3 regions of the Streptomyces kordofanensis genome follow, and region 2 is predicted to be linked to each of the others. Evidence: riboswitches for the same ligand, from Rfam matches in the RefSeq annotation. Region 2 holds a riboswitch; each other region holds the start of a gene.
What was found. A riboswitch is a leader RNA that binds a small molecule or an ion and turns the genes downstream of it on or off. The one in region 2 is predicted to bind cobalamin.
Positions count from the first base shown of each region.

Region 1: another riboswitch for cobalamin. It lies ahead of LUW75_RS23310 (energy-coupling factor ABC transporter permease); the one in region 2 lies ahead of LUW75_RS06385 (ribonucleoside-diphosphate reductase subunit alpha).
Region 3: another riboswitch for cobalamin. It lies ahead of cobN (cobaltochelatase subunit CobN); the one in region 2 lies ahead of LUW75_RS06385 (ribonucleoside-diphosphate reductase subunit alpha).

Region 1 covers NZ_CP094264.1:5,123,557-5,128,487, reverse strand. Annotated here, with positions in the region: gene LUW75_RS23330 (polyamine aminopropyltransferase) at 1-243, shown strand, start outside; gene LUW75_RS23325 (DUF6463 family protein) at 237-656, opposite strand; partial or broken gene LUW75_RS23320 (TetR/AcrR family transcriptional regulator) at 812-1,347, shown strand; gene LUW75_RS23315 (Acg family FMN-binding oxidoreductase) at 1,548-2,525, shown strand; cobalamin riboswitch at 2,737-2,938, shown strand; partial or broken gene LUW75_RS23310 (energy-coupling factor ABC transporter permease) at 2,968-3,659, shown strand; gene LUW75_RS23305 (energy-coupling factor ABC transporter substrate-binding protein) at 3,656-4,027, shown strand; gene cbiQ (cobalt ECF transporter T component CbiQ) at 4,033-4,779, shown strand; gene LUW75_RS23295 (energy-coupling factor ABC transporter ATP-binding protein) at 4,779-4,931, shown strand, end outside.
Region 2 covers NZ_CP094264.1:1,450,882-1,455,812, reverse strand. Annotated here, with positions in the region: gene LUW75_RS06390 (ribonucleotide-diphosphate reductase subunit beta) at 1-735, opposite strand, end outside; partial or broken gene LUW75_RS06385 (ribonucleoside-diphosphate reductase subunit alpha) at 732-3,079, opposite strand; cobalamin riboswitch at 3,225-3,352, opposite strand; gene LUW75_RS06380 (GNAT family N-acetyltransferase) at 3,391-3,945, opposite strand; gene LUW75_RS06375 (hypothetical protein) at 3,964-4,575, opposite strand; gene mctP (monocarboxylate uptake permease MctP) at 4,651-4,931, opposite strand, start outside.
Region 3 covers NZ_CP094264.1:2,570,469-2,575,399, reverse strand. Annotated here, with positions in the region: gene LUW75_RS11855 (precorrin-2 C(20)-methyltransferase) at 1-579, opposite strand, end outside; gene LUW75_RS11850 (precorrin-8X methylmutase) at 576-1,211, opposite strand; gene cobG (precorrin-3B synthase) at 1,208-2,467, opposite strand; cobalamin riboswitch at 2,478-2,609, shown strand; partial or broken gene cobN (cobaltochelatase subunit CobN) at 2,646-4,931, shown strand, end outside.

The DNA of each region.
Region 1 (4,931 bases), 3.7 Mb from region 2:
TACCAGGTGGACGTGCCGAGCTTCGGGAACTGGGGCTTCGTCCTCGCCTCGCCCGGCCCCGGCGGCCCTCCCCCGGCCCTGCGCCTCGCCGCCGACGCGCCGCGCCTGCGCTTCCTCGACGACGCGGTCCTGAGGGCCGCCACGGTCTTCCCCGTGGACCGCCGCCCCCGGGACGTCCGCGCCAGCACCCTCATGGACCCGGCGGTCCTGGAGTACACCCGCCACGAGTGGCAGGACTACTGAGCCGCCGTCCGCCGGCGCGCGGCCAGCACGACGAGCAACCCGGCGACGGCGCCGACGAAGAACGGCGACGGCACCAGGAGGACGCCGCCCAGCAGGCACCAGGCGGCGATCCCCCAGCCGGTCCAGGCGGGCACGGCGACCCCGCGCCCGGCGAGGTGCCGCACCAGGCAGCCCAGCAGGACCAGGGGTACGGAGAACGATCCCGGACCGGCCCAGAAGGCGCCCTCGTTGCGCAGGGACTCCACCGTCGGCCCGCCTGCGCCCTCCAGGAGCGGGACGGCCGCCCACACCCCGCGCTCCGCCCAGCCGGCCACGCTCTCCCGGGCGAGGAGCACCAGCAGGGCCAGGTGGCCCGCCCCCAGCACGCACATGATCCCGCCCGCCCAGCGGAGCAGTCTTCTTTCCGATGCCATCGTGTCGGATCCCTCCCCCGGCGCGGCCCGCGCGGGACCGCCCCTGTTGTGTACGGCACCGTACATTTCTTCTGTACGGTAACGTACACAACCCGTCCGCAGCGCATGGAGGTGGCCCGATTCCCGCCGTCGCCCGCACCCCCCGGGACCGCTGGATCGAGGCGGGACTCGAAGCCCTCGCCGAGGGCGGGCCCGACGCGGTCCGCGTGGAGGCCCTCGCCGCCCGGCTCGGCGTGACGAAGGGCGGGTTCTACGGCTACTTCGACGGCCGTCCCGCGCTGCTCGCCGAGATGCTCGACGTGTGGGAGCGCCGCTGCACCCGGGAGATCCTCGCCCGGGTCGACGCCGAGGGGGCGGGCCGGCCGAGCGCCTCCGGCGCGTCGGGCAGCTCACCTTCTCGGAGGACCTGCACCGGATCGACCTCGCCGTCCGGCTCTGGGCGCGCCGCGACGGGGCCGTGGCGGAGCGCCTGCGCCGCGTCGACGACGAGCGCATGCGGTTCCTGCGCGGTGTGTTCGGGGCGTTCCTCACCGATCCCGACGAGGTCGAGGCGCGCAGCACCCTGGCGTTCGCGCTCGCCGTCGGCCGCCACTTCGTCGTGGCGGACCACCCCGGCTACACGACGGCGGAGGTCCTCGAACTCGCCGGGGCGTACCTGCTGCGGCCGCCGCGGGAGTCCCCGGGCGCCTGAGGCGCGCCGGCCCCCGCCGGCGGGGGCCGGCACCGCGTGCGGCGCCCCGCCGGAACCGGGTGTCGGGGACGGGCCGTTCGGCCCTCCCAGGGTGCCCGCTCGGCCCTGTGGGGCCGCTCCGCCGTGCGGGGAGGCTGGAGGGGTGATCGGATGGGAGGGCCATCCGTACGAAGGCCGACCGCACCCGGGAGATGGGTCCGATGACCGCCCCTACACCCGACGCGACGTCCCTGACGTCCTGGGTGGCCGATGCCGTACTGGCACCGTCGATGCACAACGCCCAGCCGTGGCGGTTCCGCTACGAACGGGCGCGCGGGGTGCTGACCCTGCGGATGGACCCGGCGCGCACGATGCCCCGTTCGGACCCGTCCGCGCGCGGGCTCCGCCTCGGGTGCGGCGCCGCCCTGTTCAACCTGCGGGTCGCCGCGGCGGACGCCGGATGGGAGGCGCGGATCGGGACGCGGCCGGACCCGGACGACCCGCTGCTGCTGGCCCGGGTCGCCTTCGTGCCGGCGCCGGACCGCGACGCCGTCGCCGACCTGCGCCCGGCCGTCCCCCGGAGGCGCACCAGCCGGGAGCCGTTCAGCGGGGAGGCCGTGCCCGGGCCGATCCTCGACGGGCTGCGCGGAGCCGCCCGGGCCGAGGGCGCGCACCTGGACCTCGCGGACGACTGGCGGGTGCAGGACCTGCTGACCGCCGTGTGGGACGCCGAGCGCGCGGAGGAGCTCTCGCCGGAGGTGCGCGGGGAGATCGCGCGGTGGACGGCGGACCGGGACGACACCGCCCCGGAGGGGATCCCGTCGTACGCGCTCGGCCCCCGCAGGTACGACGGCCGGGCGCCCGTACGGGACTTCCCCGGCGCCCGGCGGGACCGGGACCCCGCACCGGCGGTCTACGAGTCGCGGCCCTGCCTCGCCGTGCTGGGCACCCGCCGCGACGGTCCGGAGGACTGGCTGCGGGCCGGCCAGGCCATGGAGCGCGTACTGCTCCAGGCGACGCAGGACGGGCTGTCCACCTCGCTCAACTCGCAGGCCCTGGAGTGGCCGGAGCTGCGCTGGCTCGTGCGCGACCCGCTGTCGGAGGCGGCCTTCCCGCAGATCGTGATCCGCCTCGGCTACGGTCCCGAGGTCCCCGCCACCCCGCGCAGGCCGGTGGCCGAGGTCCTCGACGTCCGCTGAGGCGGCCCGCCCCGGAAGGGGGGAACGCCGTGGCCCTCGTCCACATCGGGTACGCGCCCGGGGCCGCGGGTCCCGGGCGGGCCGCCGCGCGTCCGCGGCCCGCCGCAAACGCGCGGCGGGTCCGTCGCCCGCGGCGGGGCGCGCGGCGCCGGAGGCGAGCGGCCACCGCGGGGGCGGGCCGGGCGTGGTTGTGGGGCGGCCGGTCGACGCACTACTGTCGCAGGGCCTTGGTGTACGGGAAACCGGTGCAGAGCCGGTGCGGCCCTCGCCACTGTGATCGGGAAGTCCGGCCCCATCCCCCGCGGAGGCGGGGAAGCCACTGGACCACCGCGGGCGACCGCGGCGTCCGGGAAGGCGGAGCCGAGGCGGTAGGACCCGTCAGCCAGGAGACCGGCCAGGGCACGTTGTCCATCCACGAGGTGCTGGAGAGGGTCTTCCCCACATGCATATCGCCGAGGGGTTCCTGCCCCGGGAACACGCGGTCGCCTGGACGCTGGCGGCCGCTCCGTTCGTCGTCCACGGCGTCCGGGCCCTGACCCGCGAGGTCCGGGCCAACCCCGAGTCGACGCTCCTGCTCGGCGCGTCCGGGGCGTTCACGTTCGTCCTGTCGGCGCTGAAGATCCCGTCCGTGACGGGCAGCTGCTCCCATCCCACCGGTACGGGGCTGGGCGCCGTCCTGTTCCGGCCGCCGGTCATGGCGGTGCTCGGCACGATCACGCTGCTGTTCCAGGCGCTGCTGCTGGCGCACGGCGGGCTCACGACGCTGGGCGCGAACGTCTTCTCGATGGCGGTCGCCGGGCCGTGGGCGGGGTACGCGGCGTACCGGCTGCTGCGCCGGTCCGGCGCGCCGCTGACGGCGGCCGTGTTCTCCGGCGCGTTCGTCGCCGACCTGTCCACGTACTGCGTGACGAGCGCGCAGCTGGCGCTGGCCTTCCCCGACCCGGGCAGCGGCTTCGCGGGGGCGCTCGCGAAGTTCGGGGGATCTTCGCGCTGACGCAGGTGCCGCTCGCGGTCAGCGAGGGGCTGCTGACCGTACTGGTCGTGCGGCTGCTGCGGCAGTCCAGCAAGGGCGAGCTGGCGCGGCTCGGGGTGCTCCCGGCGGCGGGTGCGGCGAAGGGGGCGGCGGTCCGATGAGCCGCAACGCGAGGATCAACCTCCTGCTTCTGCTGGCGGTCGCGGCGCTGGCCGTGCTGCCGCTGGCACTGGGGCTCGGCGAGGGGAAGGAGGAGCCGTTCGCGGGTGCCGACGCGCAGGCCGAGACGGCGATCACGGAGATCGCCCCCGACTACGAGCCGTGGTTCACCCCGCTGTACGAACCGCCCTCCGGGGAGGTCGAGTCGGCGCTGTTCGCGCTGCAGGCGGCGCTCGGCGCGGGGGTGCTGGCGTACTACTTCGGGCTTCGGCGCGGCCGGCGGCAGGGCGAGGAGCGTGCCCGGGCCGGTGCCGCGGCGGACGCCGGGGCCGACACCCGGGCCGACGGGCCCGCAGTGGCCGGGGAGTAGCCCGGGTGCTGCCCATCGACGCGGCGGCGCACGGCAGTCGCTGGCGCCGCCGCCATCCGGCCGAGAAGGCCGCGCTCGGTTTCGGACTGACCCTGTGCGCGGTGTCCCTGCCGCCGTGGCCGGGCGCCGTCCTGGTGACGGCGGCGGCGGTGGCGGTGCTGCTGGGCCCGGCCGGGGTGGCGCCGCGCCGGCTGTGGCGGGCCTGGCGGCTGCCGCTCGGGTTCTGCGTGACGGGGGCCGTGCCGCTGCTGCTGCAGGTCGGTGGTCCGGACGGGCTGGTGGCCCTGGCTCCGGGAGGCCCGGCGCACGCCGGCCGGCTGCTGCTGCGCACGTCGGCGGCGTCGCTGGGGCTGCTGGTGTTCGCGTTCACCACGCCCGTGTCGGACGTGCTGCCCCGGCTCGTACGGGCCGGGGTGCCGGCGCCGGTGGTGGACGTCGCACTGGTGATGTACCGGATCGGCTTCCTGCTGCTGGACGCGGTGGCGCGGATCCGGCAGGCGCAGGCGGCGCGGCTCGGGACGATGAGCCGCGCCGCGGCGTGGCGGTCGGCCGCGGGTCTGGGCGCGACGGCGTTCGTACGGGCCTTCGACCGCGCGGCGCGGCTGCAGGCGGGGCTGGCGGGGCGCGGTTACGACGGCACGCTGCGGGTGCTGGTGCCCGACGCGCGGGTGGACCGCCGCTTCCTCGCCGCGACGGCGGCGCTGCTGGCGGCGCTGGTCGCCCTCACCCTCGTACTGGAAAGGTCGCTGTGATGCCGGGACCCGCCGTGGTGGAGCTGGTCGGCGCGGGATTCGCCTACGAGGACGGGCCCGCCGTGCTGTCGGGGGTCGACTTCGCCGTGCCGGAGGGGCGCTCGCTGGCCGTGCTGGGCCGCAACGGCGGCGGCAAGACGACGCTGCTGCGC
Region 2 (4,931 bases):
CTCCTCCCTGCGGACCGTGTCCACGACCTCGAAGGCGAAGCCCATGTGCATCGTCTCGTCGCGGAACACCCAGTTGGTGCCGGTCGCCAGGCCGTGCAGCAGGCCGCGCGAGCGGAACCAGTAGACGTAGGCGAACGCGCCGTAGAAGAACAGCCCCTCGATGCACGCGGCGAAGCAGATCAGGTTCAGCAGGAAGCGGCGCCGGTCGGCCCGGGTCTCCAGCCGGTCCAGCTTCTCCACCGAGTCCATCCAGCGGAAGCAGAACGCGGCCTTCTCGCGGATGGAGGGGATGTTCTCGACGGCGGCGAACGCGGCGGTCCGGTCGTCCGGGTCGGGCAGGTAGGTGTCGAGCAGCGTCAGGTAGAACTGGACGTGCACGGCCTCCTCGAAGAGCTGGCGGGAGAGGTACAGCCGGGCCTCGGGCGAGTTGATGTGCTTGTACAGCGTCAGCACCAGGTTGTTCGCGACGATCGAGTCGCCCGTCGCGAAGAACGCCACGAGCCGTCCGATCAGGTGCTGTTCGCCGGGGGTCAGCTTCGCCAGGTCCGCCACGTCCGAGTGGAGGTCGACCTCCTCGACGGTCCAGGTGTTCCTGATGGCGTCCCGGTACCGCTCGTAGAAGTCCGGGTAGCGCATCGGCCGCAGCGTGAGCTCGAAGCCCGGGTCGAGCAGGTTGGCCCTGCCGGCGTGCGGCGCCGTCGACGAGGGGCGGGGGGTGCGGGTGGGGCTCGTCACTGGCAGGCCTCGCAGGACTCGGGGTTCTCAAGGGAGCAGGCCACGGCGTCGGGCTCGGAGGCCTGCGGGGCGGGCAGGGGGTCGCCGACGCGGCGCGGGCGATGCGCGTCGCCGGGCGGGAGCGCAGGTAGTACGTCGTCTTCAGGCCCTGCTTCCAGGCGTACGCGTACATCGACGACAGCTTGCCGATGGTCGGCGTCTCCAGGAACAGGTTCAGCGACTGCGACTGGTCCAGGAACGGCGTCCGGGCGGCGGCCATGTCGATCAGACCGCGCTGCGGGATCTCCCACGCGGTGCGGTACAGCTCGCGCACCTCGGCCGGAACCCAGGTGAGGCCCTGCACCGAGCCGTTGGCCTCGCGCAGCGCCTCGCGGGTCTGCGCGTCCCACACGCCGAGCCTCTTCAGGTCGTCCACCAGGTAGGAGTTGACCTGGAGGAACTCCCCCGAGAGCGTCTCGCGCTTGAACAGGTTGGACACCTGCGGTTCGATGCACTCGTAGACGCCCGCGATGGACGCGATCGTCGCGGTCGGCGCGATCGCCAGGAGCAGCGAGTTGCGCAGGCCGACGGAGGCGATCCGCTCGCGCAGCGCCGCCCACCGCTCCGGCCAGGCCGGCTCCACGTCGTAGTGGTCCGGGTGGAGCACGCCGCGCGCGGTGCGGGTCTCGTCCCAGGCGGGCAGCCGGCCGTTGCGCTCGGCCAGGTCGGCGGAGGTCTCGTAGGCGGCGAGCATGATCCGCTCGGCGATCCGGGTGGACAGGGCGCGCGCCCCGGGCGAGTCGAACGGCAGCCGCAGCTTGAAGAAGACGTCCTGCAGGCCCATCGCGCCCAGGCCCACCGGGCGCCAGCGGGTGTTGGACCGGGCGGCCTGCTCGGTCGGGTAGAAGTTGACGTCGACGACCCGGTCGAGGAAGGTCACCGCGGTGCGGACGGTCTCGTCCAGCCGCTCCCAGTCGATGCCGTCGCCGGCGACGAACGCGCCCAGGTTCACCGAGCCGAGGTTGCACACGGCGGTCTCCCCGTCGTCCGTCACCTCCAGGATCTCGGTGCACAGGTTCGAGGAGTGGACCGTGCGGCCCGGCTCGGCGGTCTGGTTGGCGGTGCGGTTGGCGGCGTCCTTGAACGTCATCCAGCCGTTGCCGGTCTGCGCGAGGGTCCGCATCATCCGGCCGTACAGGTCGCGGGCCGGCATGGTCCTGCGGGCCAGGCCCCTGGCCTCGGCGGCCCGGTACGCGGCGTCGAACTCCTCGCCCCACAGGTCGACCAGCTCGGGCACGTCCGACGGGGAGAACAGCGACCACTCGGCGTCGCCGGCGACCCGGCGCATGAACTCGTCCGGGACCCAGTGCGCCAGGTTCAGGTTGTGGGTGCGGCGGGCGTCCTCGCCGGTGTTGTCGCGCAGCTCCAGGAACTCCTCGACGTCGGCGTGCCAGGTCTCCAGGTACACCGCGGCGGCGCCCTTGCGGCGGCCGCCCTGGTTGACGGCGGCGACCGAGGCGTCGAGCGTCTTCAGGAACGGCACGATGCCGTTGGAGTGGCCGTTGGTGCCGCGGATGAGCGAACCCCGGGCGCGGATGCGGGAGTACGACAGGCCGATGCCGCCCGCGTGCTTCGACAGCCGTGCCACCTGGTGGTAGCGGTCGTAGATGGAGTCCAGCTCGTCCCGCGGGGAGTCCAGCAGGTAGCAGGAGGACATCTGCGGGTGGCTGGTGCCCGAGTTGAAGAGGGTGGGGGAGGAGGGCAGGTAGTCGAGGCGGCTCATCAGCCCGTACAGCGCCTCCACCTCGCCGAGCGCGCGCTCCGAGTCGTCCTCGGCCAGGCCGCAGGCGACGCGGAGCAGGAACTGCTGCGGGGTCTCGACGACCTTGCGGGTGATCGGGTGGCGCAGCAGGTAGCGCGAGTACAGGGTGCGCAGGCCGAAGTAGCCGAAGCGGTCGTCGGCCTCCGGGTCGACCATCGCGTCGAGCCGTGCGGCGTGGCGGGCGACGAGGCCGGCGGTCCGGTCGGCGACGAGCCCCTCGCGGTGACCGGTGGCGACCGAGGCCGAGAACGTCACCGCGCCCTGGCCGGCGGCCTCGTCGGTGATCGTGCGCGCCAGCAGCCGGGCGGCGAGCCGCGAGTACGCCGGGTCCTCGGCGATCAGGCCGGCGGCCGCCTCGGTGGCGAGCTCCCGGAGCTCGGCCTCGTCCGACCCGGCGTGCCGGCCCCGCAGGGCCGCGGCGGCGACCCGGCCGGGGTCGGTGTCGGGGAGGTCCGCGGTGAGGTCGGTCAGGGTCCGCAGCAGCGCGGTCCCGGGAGCGTCGGCTTCGGTGGCTGAGGCCGGATCCGCTGGCGCGATGGTCACGTGGAGGCTCTCCCTCGCTCGGCTCGGGGCCCCGCGCGGGGCGGCGGCGAGCGGGCGCGCCGTGCCCCCTGGGCACGGGGGCGTGCGTGACCGCGTCCACCGGCCCACTCCGCGAGGCCCGGACGTCTGGGCACCCGGGCCGGACGGTCCGGGCGCGCTGCCGGCAGGTCGTCGGACTCGCGGGTACGCGAAGGGCACACCGGTACACCGTTGCGGGACAGTTCCGGACTCACACCGGATTCCCCTGCTGCGACAGCGAGGACGAGCATACATGTGGGGGGAGTCGGATACGGCACCCCCCACATGTTGTGTCAGAGTGTCAGCTCGTACACGTGGAGGGGCAGCCCGGGCAGGGGCTCCCAGTCCCGGTGCGGGGCCCTGGCGAAGCCCATCCGGTCGTACAGCCGCCGGGCGGCGACGGCCTCCGGCACGACCGACAGCACGAGCCGTACGCACCCTTCGCGGGCGCGCGCCCGTTCCGCGCACGCCTGCACGAGCGCCTCGCCCACGCCCCGCCCGCGCGCCGCGCCGTCCACGGCGAGCACCCGGAACTCGGCCTCGTCCGGGCCCGCGATGTCCGCCCACGGGGTGCCGCCGGACGGGACGAACGTGACGCCGCCGAGGAGGGCGCCGTCCGGATCGGCGGCGACGAGCACCTCGGCCTCGGCGGCCCGGCGGGGCACGTCGCGCAGCACGTCGAGGTACGGGTCGTCGGCCCCGTGGGTCAGCAGGCGGTCGTCGAGGTAGGCGCGGGCGCTGATCTCGCCCAGGGCGGCGTGCTCGGCGGGACGCACCGGGCGGATGGTGAAGCCGGCGGCGGGCGGCGCGGGAGGCGGTACGGAGGGCTGGGTCGTGGCGGCGTCCATGGCCCTCAGTGTGCCCGATCAGCCGCTCGTTCCCACGTCGTTCCGCGGGGCGCCGTCGCTCTCGGGAGGCAGGTCGCCGCGGTCGACGGGCCGGCCGGGGGCGAGGTCGGGCAGGACGGCGTCCAGCTCCTCGTCCGAAGCGCGGCGGGCGCGTTCGGCGGCGCCCCGCAGGGTGCCGCGGTCCACGGCGCGGTCGGCGCCGACCCGGATGCGCAGCCCGTTCTCGAAGCGCAGGTACGCGTGGCCGTGCTCCGCGGCCAGGTACCAGCCGGCGCCGTCCCTCTCGCAGGGCGTGCCCCCGGGGGCGCCGCCCGCACCCGCGGCCGTCCGGGCGCAGCCCGCCGCGTCCACGCCGCCGCGCTCGACGGAGAGGGTGATCGTGCGGCCGCCCTCCGCGACGTACGAGGCGGAGAACCCGTCGTCGCCGAGGACGCCCACGGACTGCTCGGCCAGGTCGAAGCCGTCGGCCCGCGTGACGTACACGTGCTCGGGCCGGGTCCGCAGGGCGGCGGCGCGGGCTTCCAGGACGGCCCGGTCGGGTGTCCGCGCCCCGGCGGCGGACGTGCCGCAGGCGCTGAGGAGCAGCGGCAGGGCGAGGACGAGGAGCTGCGGGGCGGGGCGGCGTCTCATCCGCCCATCCTCACGCACGCGCGGAGGGTCCCCGCACCGGGGTGCGGGGACCCTCCGCGGTCCGGGCGGCCCGCCTCAGTGGCCCGTTCCGACCTTCGGCAGCTCGGGGGTGACGCCCGGGTCGCCGGTGTCGGCGGTGTAGTCGGACGCCGCCGTCTCGTCGACGCCCTCCGGCGCCCCGACCGTCCGCAGCACGACGGTGAGGACGACCGTGACCAGCAGGTTCAGTACGAACGCGGTGAGCCCGACGTAGCCGATCTCGCCGATGCCCGGGATCTCCGCCGCCGAGCCGCCGAAGTGCTTCTGCGTCGGACCCGCCACGTTGTACGCGGTCCACGTGCCGTACACCATGCCGA
Region 3 (4,931 bases), 1.1 Mb from region 2:
GTCGGTCGCCGCGAGGCGGGCCGTCAGTTCGTCCTCGGGCAGCGTTCCCGGAACGATCGTCAGGACCTCCTCGGCCTCCACCAGCGGCTTGCCGATGGTCGCCGCGGCGGCGCTGACGGAGGTGACGCCGGGGACGACCTCGGTCTCGTAGCGGTGCGCGAGGCGTTTGTGCATGTGCTGGTAGGAGCCGTAGAACAGCGGGTCGCCCTCGGCGAGCACCGCCACCGTCCGGCCCGCGTCGAGGTGCGCGGCGAGCCGTGCCGACGCCTCCTCGTAGAAGTCGTCCAGCGCGCCCCGGTAGCCGCCGGGGTGGTCCGTCGTCTCCACCGTGAGCGGGTACGTCAACCGCTCCTCGACGTGGTCCTCACGGATGTGCTCCGCCGCGATGGACCGGGCGATGGACCGGCCGTGGCGAGCGCAGTGGTACGCGACGACGTCGGCCCGGGCGATGACCTCCACCGCGCGCAGGGTCATCAGCGACGGGTCGCCGGGGCCGAGACCGACGCCGTACAGCTTTCCGGTGCCGCCGGCCCCCGTGCCCGTCCCGGCGGAGGTTTCACGTGAAACGTGCGCGCTCATTCCGCCTCGCTCGCGATCGCGTTGACCGCCGCGGCCGCCATGGCGCTGCCGCCGCGCCGGCCCCGTACGACGATGTGGTCGAGGTCCGAGGCCGCCAGGGCGTCCTTGGACTCGGCGGCGCCGATGAACCCGACCGGTATGCCGAGCACCGCGGCCGGGCGGGGAGCGCCGTCGCGGACCATCTCCAGCAGCCGGAACAGGGCGGTGGGAGCGTTCCCGATCGCCACGACCGAGCCCTCCATGCGGTCGCGCCACAACTCCAGGGCCGCCGCGCTGCGGGTCGTGCCCAGCTCGGCGGCGAGATCCGGGACGGAGGGGTCCGAGAGGGTGCAGACCACCTCGTTGTCGGCGGGGAGCCGCTTGCGGGTGACACCGCTGGCGACCATCTGCGCGTCGCACAGGATCGGCGCGCCGGAGCGGAGCGCGGCGCGGGCGCGGGAGACGGCCTCCGGCGTGTAGGCGAGGTCGCGGACGAGGTCGACCATGCCGCAGGCGTGGATCATCCGCACGGCGACCCGGCTGACGTCGTCGGGCAGCCCCGCGAGATCCGCTTCGGCGCGGATCGTGGCAAAGGACTGGCGGTAGATCTCCGCGCCGTCCTTCTCGTAGTCGAACACTGTGCTCCCGCTCATCTCTGTGCCTGTGCGTCGTCGTTGTCTCGTCGCGCGGTCCGTACGGTGATGCCGTACGCGCCGTCGCCGGTGGCCAGGACGTCCACCCAGTCGCCCTGCGGGTGACCGCACCGCCGGTCGCATCCGGACCAGTGTGCGGGCAGCCCCCGGAGCGCCGCGTCGTCCAGCGGCCGGGCGTCCGCCCGTACGTCGGCCAGCGCCTTGCCGCAGCCCGGCCGCCCCGTGCAGGCGGTGACCGCCAGCCAGGGCGAGCCGGGACGGGTGAGGTACCCGGCGTCGTGCAGGGCCGCGAGCCGCTCCTCCGCCGCAGCGCGGCCGGGCAGGCCCGCCACGACGAAGCCCCGCCACGGGGTCACCCGCACCTCGCCGGCGGGCTCCGCCGCGAGGGCGCGGAGCTGCCCGCTGGAGACCCGCCCCAGGGGCGCCGCGACCGACACGGCGCGGTCGCCGACCAGGCCGGGCTCCGGCGGTGCGGCCACCGGCGGCGCATCCGCCCGGGCCGGTGACGCGGCCACCCCGGCACCGGCCAGACGCTCCGTCACGGCGGCCTCCACGAAGCGGCCGCCGGGCAGGTCGGCCACGCGCCAGGCACCCGTGCCCGACTCCCGGGCCACCGTCAGGAACGCCTCCGCGGCGGCCAGCGCGGCCGGCGGGGCGTCCTGTGCGGCCACCCGCCACGCCAGGCCCCCGATCCGTACCAGAGCGCGGCCCCCCGACTCTGCGAGCAACGTCACATCGCCGCCCAGCCCGACCACGTCCCCGCGCCCGTCGTCCACGGCGAAGAGGAAGCGCCCGGACAGACCCGTCGTCCAGGTGTGCGCGCACAGCAGCGCGTCCAGTTCCCGCGCCCACGCCAGGGCGTCCCCGAGTGCCCGTCCGTCCAGTCCGCACAGGGGCGAGACGACCACGTTCCGCACCCGTTCGTGCGCCGCCGACGGCAGCAGCCCCGCCTCGCCGAGCAGGTCCGCGAGGGTGGACCCGCAGTCGTCGGGCAGGCCGCGCAGGTCGATGTTGCCGCGTGAGGTGATCCCGATCCGGCCGTCGCCCAACCGGTCCGCCGCATCGGCCAGGGCATCCGCCTGCCGAGGTGTCAGGACCCCGGTCGGAAGCCGCAACCGGGCCAGCCCGCCGTCGTCCGCGCGGTGCAGCCGCAGCGCACCGGGGCACGCGTCGGCGCGGTCGCGGACACGGTCCCGTATGTGGGTTTCGCCCCCGTTCCGGGGCTTTGAGCGGCTGGGCGGCATGGCGGCGAGCATACGCGCAGCCTCTACTATGCAGACGGCACAGGGTCCCAGGACCCTAGGGAGGAAGCCCGGTGCGAGTCCGGCGCGGTCCCGCCACTGTGAGCAGGGCCTCCCCGGTCCCGCGAGTCAGGAACTCCCGCCACCCACGACCACCCGGGGCGAGGACACCCCGAGGAAGGCCCGGCACGCCGTGATCCTGCTGCTCTCGCACTCCGACACCGACCTGCTGAGCGCCCGCGCGGCCGGCGGCCCGGTCGAGTACCGGTTCGCCAACCCCGCACGCCTCCCCATCGACGAGCTGCCCGACCTCCTCGACGGCGCCGACCTCGTCGTCGTACGCCTCCTCGGCGGGCTGCGCGCCTGGGAGGAGGGCATCGACCTGCTCCGCGCCCAGGAACGCCCCGTCGTCTTCCTGACCGGCGAGCAGGCGCCCGACGCCCAGCTGATGGAGGCGTCCACCGTCCCCATCGGCGTCGCCACCGAGGCGCACGCCTACCTCGCCCACGGCGGCCCGGACAACCTGGAGCAGCTCGCCCGCTTCCTGTCCGACACGGTCCTGCTCACCGGCCACGGCTTCGACCCGCCGGCCGCCGCCCCCACCTGGGGCCCCCTGGAGCGCACCCCCCGCACCACCGACGGCCCGACCGTCGCCGTGCTCTACTACCGCGCCCACCACATGAGCGGCAACACCGCCTTCGTCGGCGCCCTCTGCGACGCCGTCGAGGACGCCGGCGGTCGCGCACTCCCGCTGTACGTCGCCTCCCTGCGCGCCCCCGAGCCGGAGCTGCTGGACCGGCTGCGCGGCGCCGACGCCGTCGTCACCACCGTCCTCGCCGCCGGCGGCACCAAGCCCGCCGAGGCCCAGGCCGGCGGCGACGAGGAGGCGTGGGACGCGGGTGCGCTCGCCTCGCTCGACGTGCCCGTCCTCCAGGCACTGTGCCTCACCGGGTCGCGCGCCGACTGGGAGGAGAACGACGAGGGCCTCTCCCCGCTCGACGCGGCCAGCCAGGTCGCCGTCCCGGAGTTCGACGGCCGGCTCATCACCGTCCCGTTCTCCTTCAAGGAGATCGACGAGGACGGCCTGCCCGCGTACGTCCCCGACCCCGAGCGCGCGGCCCGCGTCGCCGGGATCGCTGTCCGCCACGCCCGGCTGCGGCACATCCCGAACGCCGAGAAGCGCCTGGCGCTGGTCCTCTCCGCGTACCCGACGAAGCACTCCCGCATCGGCAACGCCGTCGGCCTCGACACGCCCGCCTCCGCCGTCGCCCTGCTGCGCCGGCTGCGGGAGGAGGGGTACGACTTCGGCGGCGAGGACGTGCCGGGCCTCGCGTCCGGCGACGGCGACGAGCTGATCTACGCCCTCATCGAGGCCGGCGGCCACGACCAGGACTGGCTCACCGAGGAGCAGCTCGCCCGCAACCCGGTCCGCATCCCGGCCGCCGACTACCGGCGCTGGTTCGCGACCCTGCCGGAGGAGCTGCGCTCGGCCGTCGAGGAGCACTGGGGCCCGCCGCCCGGCGAGATGTTCGTCGACCGGTCCCGCAATCCCGAGGGCGACATCGTCCTCGCCGCGCTGCGCCGCGGGAACCTGCTGATCCTCATCCAGCCGCCGCGCGGCTTCGGCGAGAACCCGATCGCGATCTACCACGACCCGGATCTGCCGCCCTCCCACCACTACCTGGCCGCCTACCGCTGGATCGCCACCCCCCGCGTCGGACGGCGGCTTCGGCGCCGACGCCATGGTCCACCTCGGCAAGCACGGCAACCTGGAGTGGCTGCCCGGCAAGAACGCCGGGCTGTCCGCCGCCTGCGGCCCCGACGCGACCCTCGGCGACCTGCCGCTGGTCTACCCCTTCCTCGTCAACGACCCGGGTGAGGGCACCCAGGCCAAGCGGCGCGCCCACGCCACGCTCGTCGACCACCTCGTGCCGCCGATGGCCCGCGCCGACTCCTACGGAGACATCGCCCGCCTGGAGCAGCTGCTCGACGAGTACGCGCAGATCTCCTCCATGGACCCGGCGAAGCTGCCCGCCATCCGCGCGCAGATCTGGACCCTCATCCAGGCCGCCCGCCTCGACCACGACCTCGGCCTGGAGGACCGGCCCGACGACGACGGGTTCGACGACTTCCTCCTGCACGTCGACGGCTGGCTGTGCGAGGTGAAGGACGCGCAGATCCGCGACGGCCTCCACGTCCTGGGCGCCGCCCCGACCGGTCCCGAGCGGGTCAACCTGGTCCTGTCCATCCTGCGCGCCCGCCAGATCTGGGGCGGCACGCAGGCGCTGCCCGGCCTGCGCGAGGCGCTCGGCCTGGACGAGTCCGCCGCGACCCGCACCACCGCCGACGAGGCGGAGGCCCGGGCGCGCGCCCTCGTCGAGGCCATGGAGGACGCCGGCTGGGACCCGGCCGCGGTGGCGGCCGTGGCGGAGGGGCACGGCGAGCAGGTCGCCGCCGTCCTCGACTTCGCCGCCCGCCA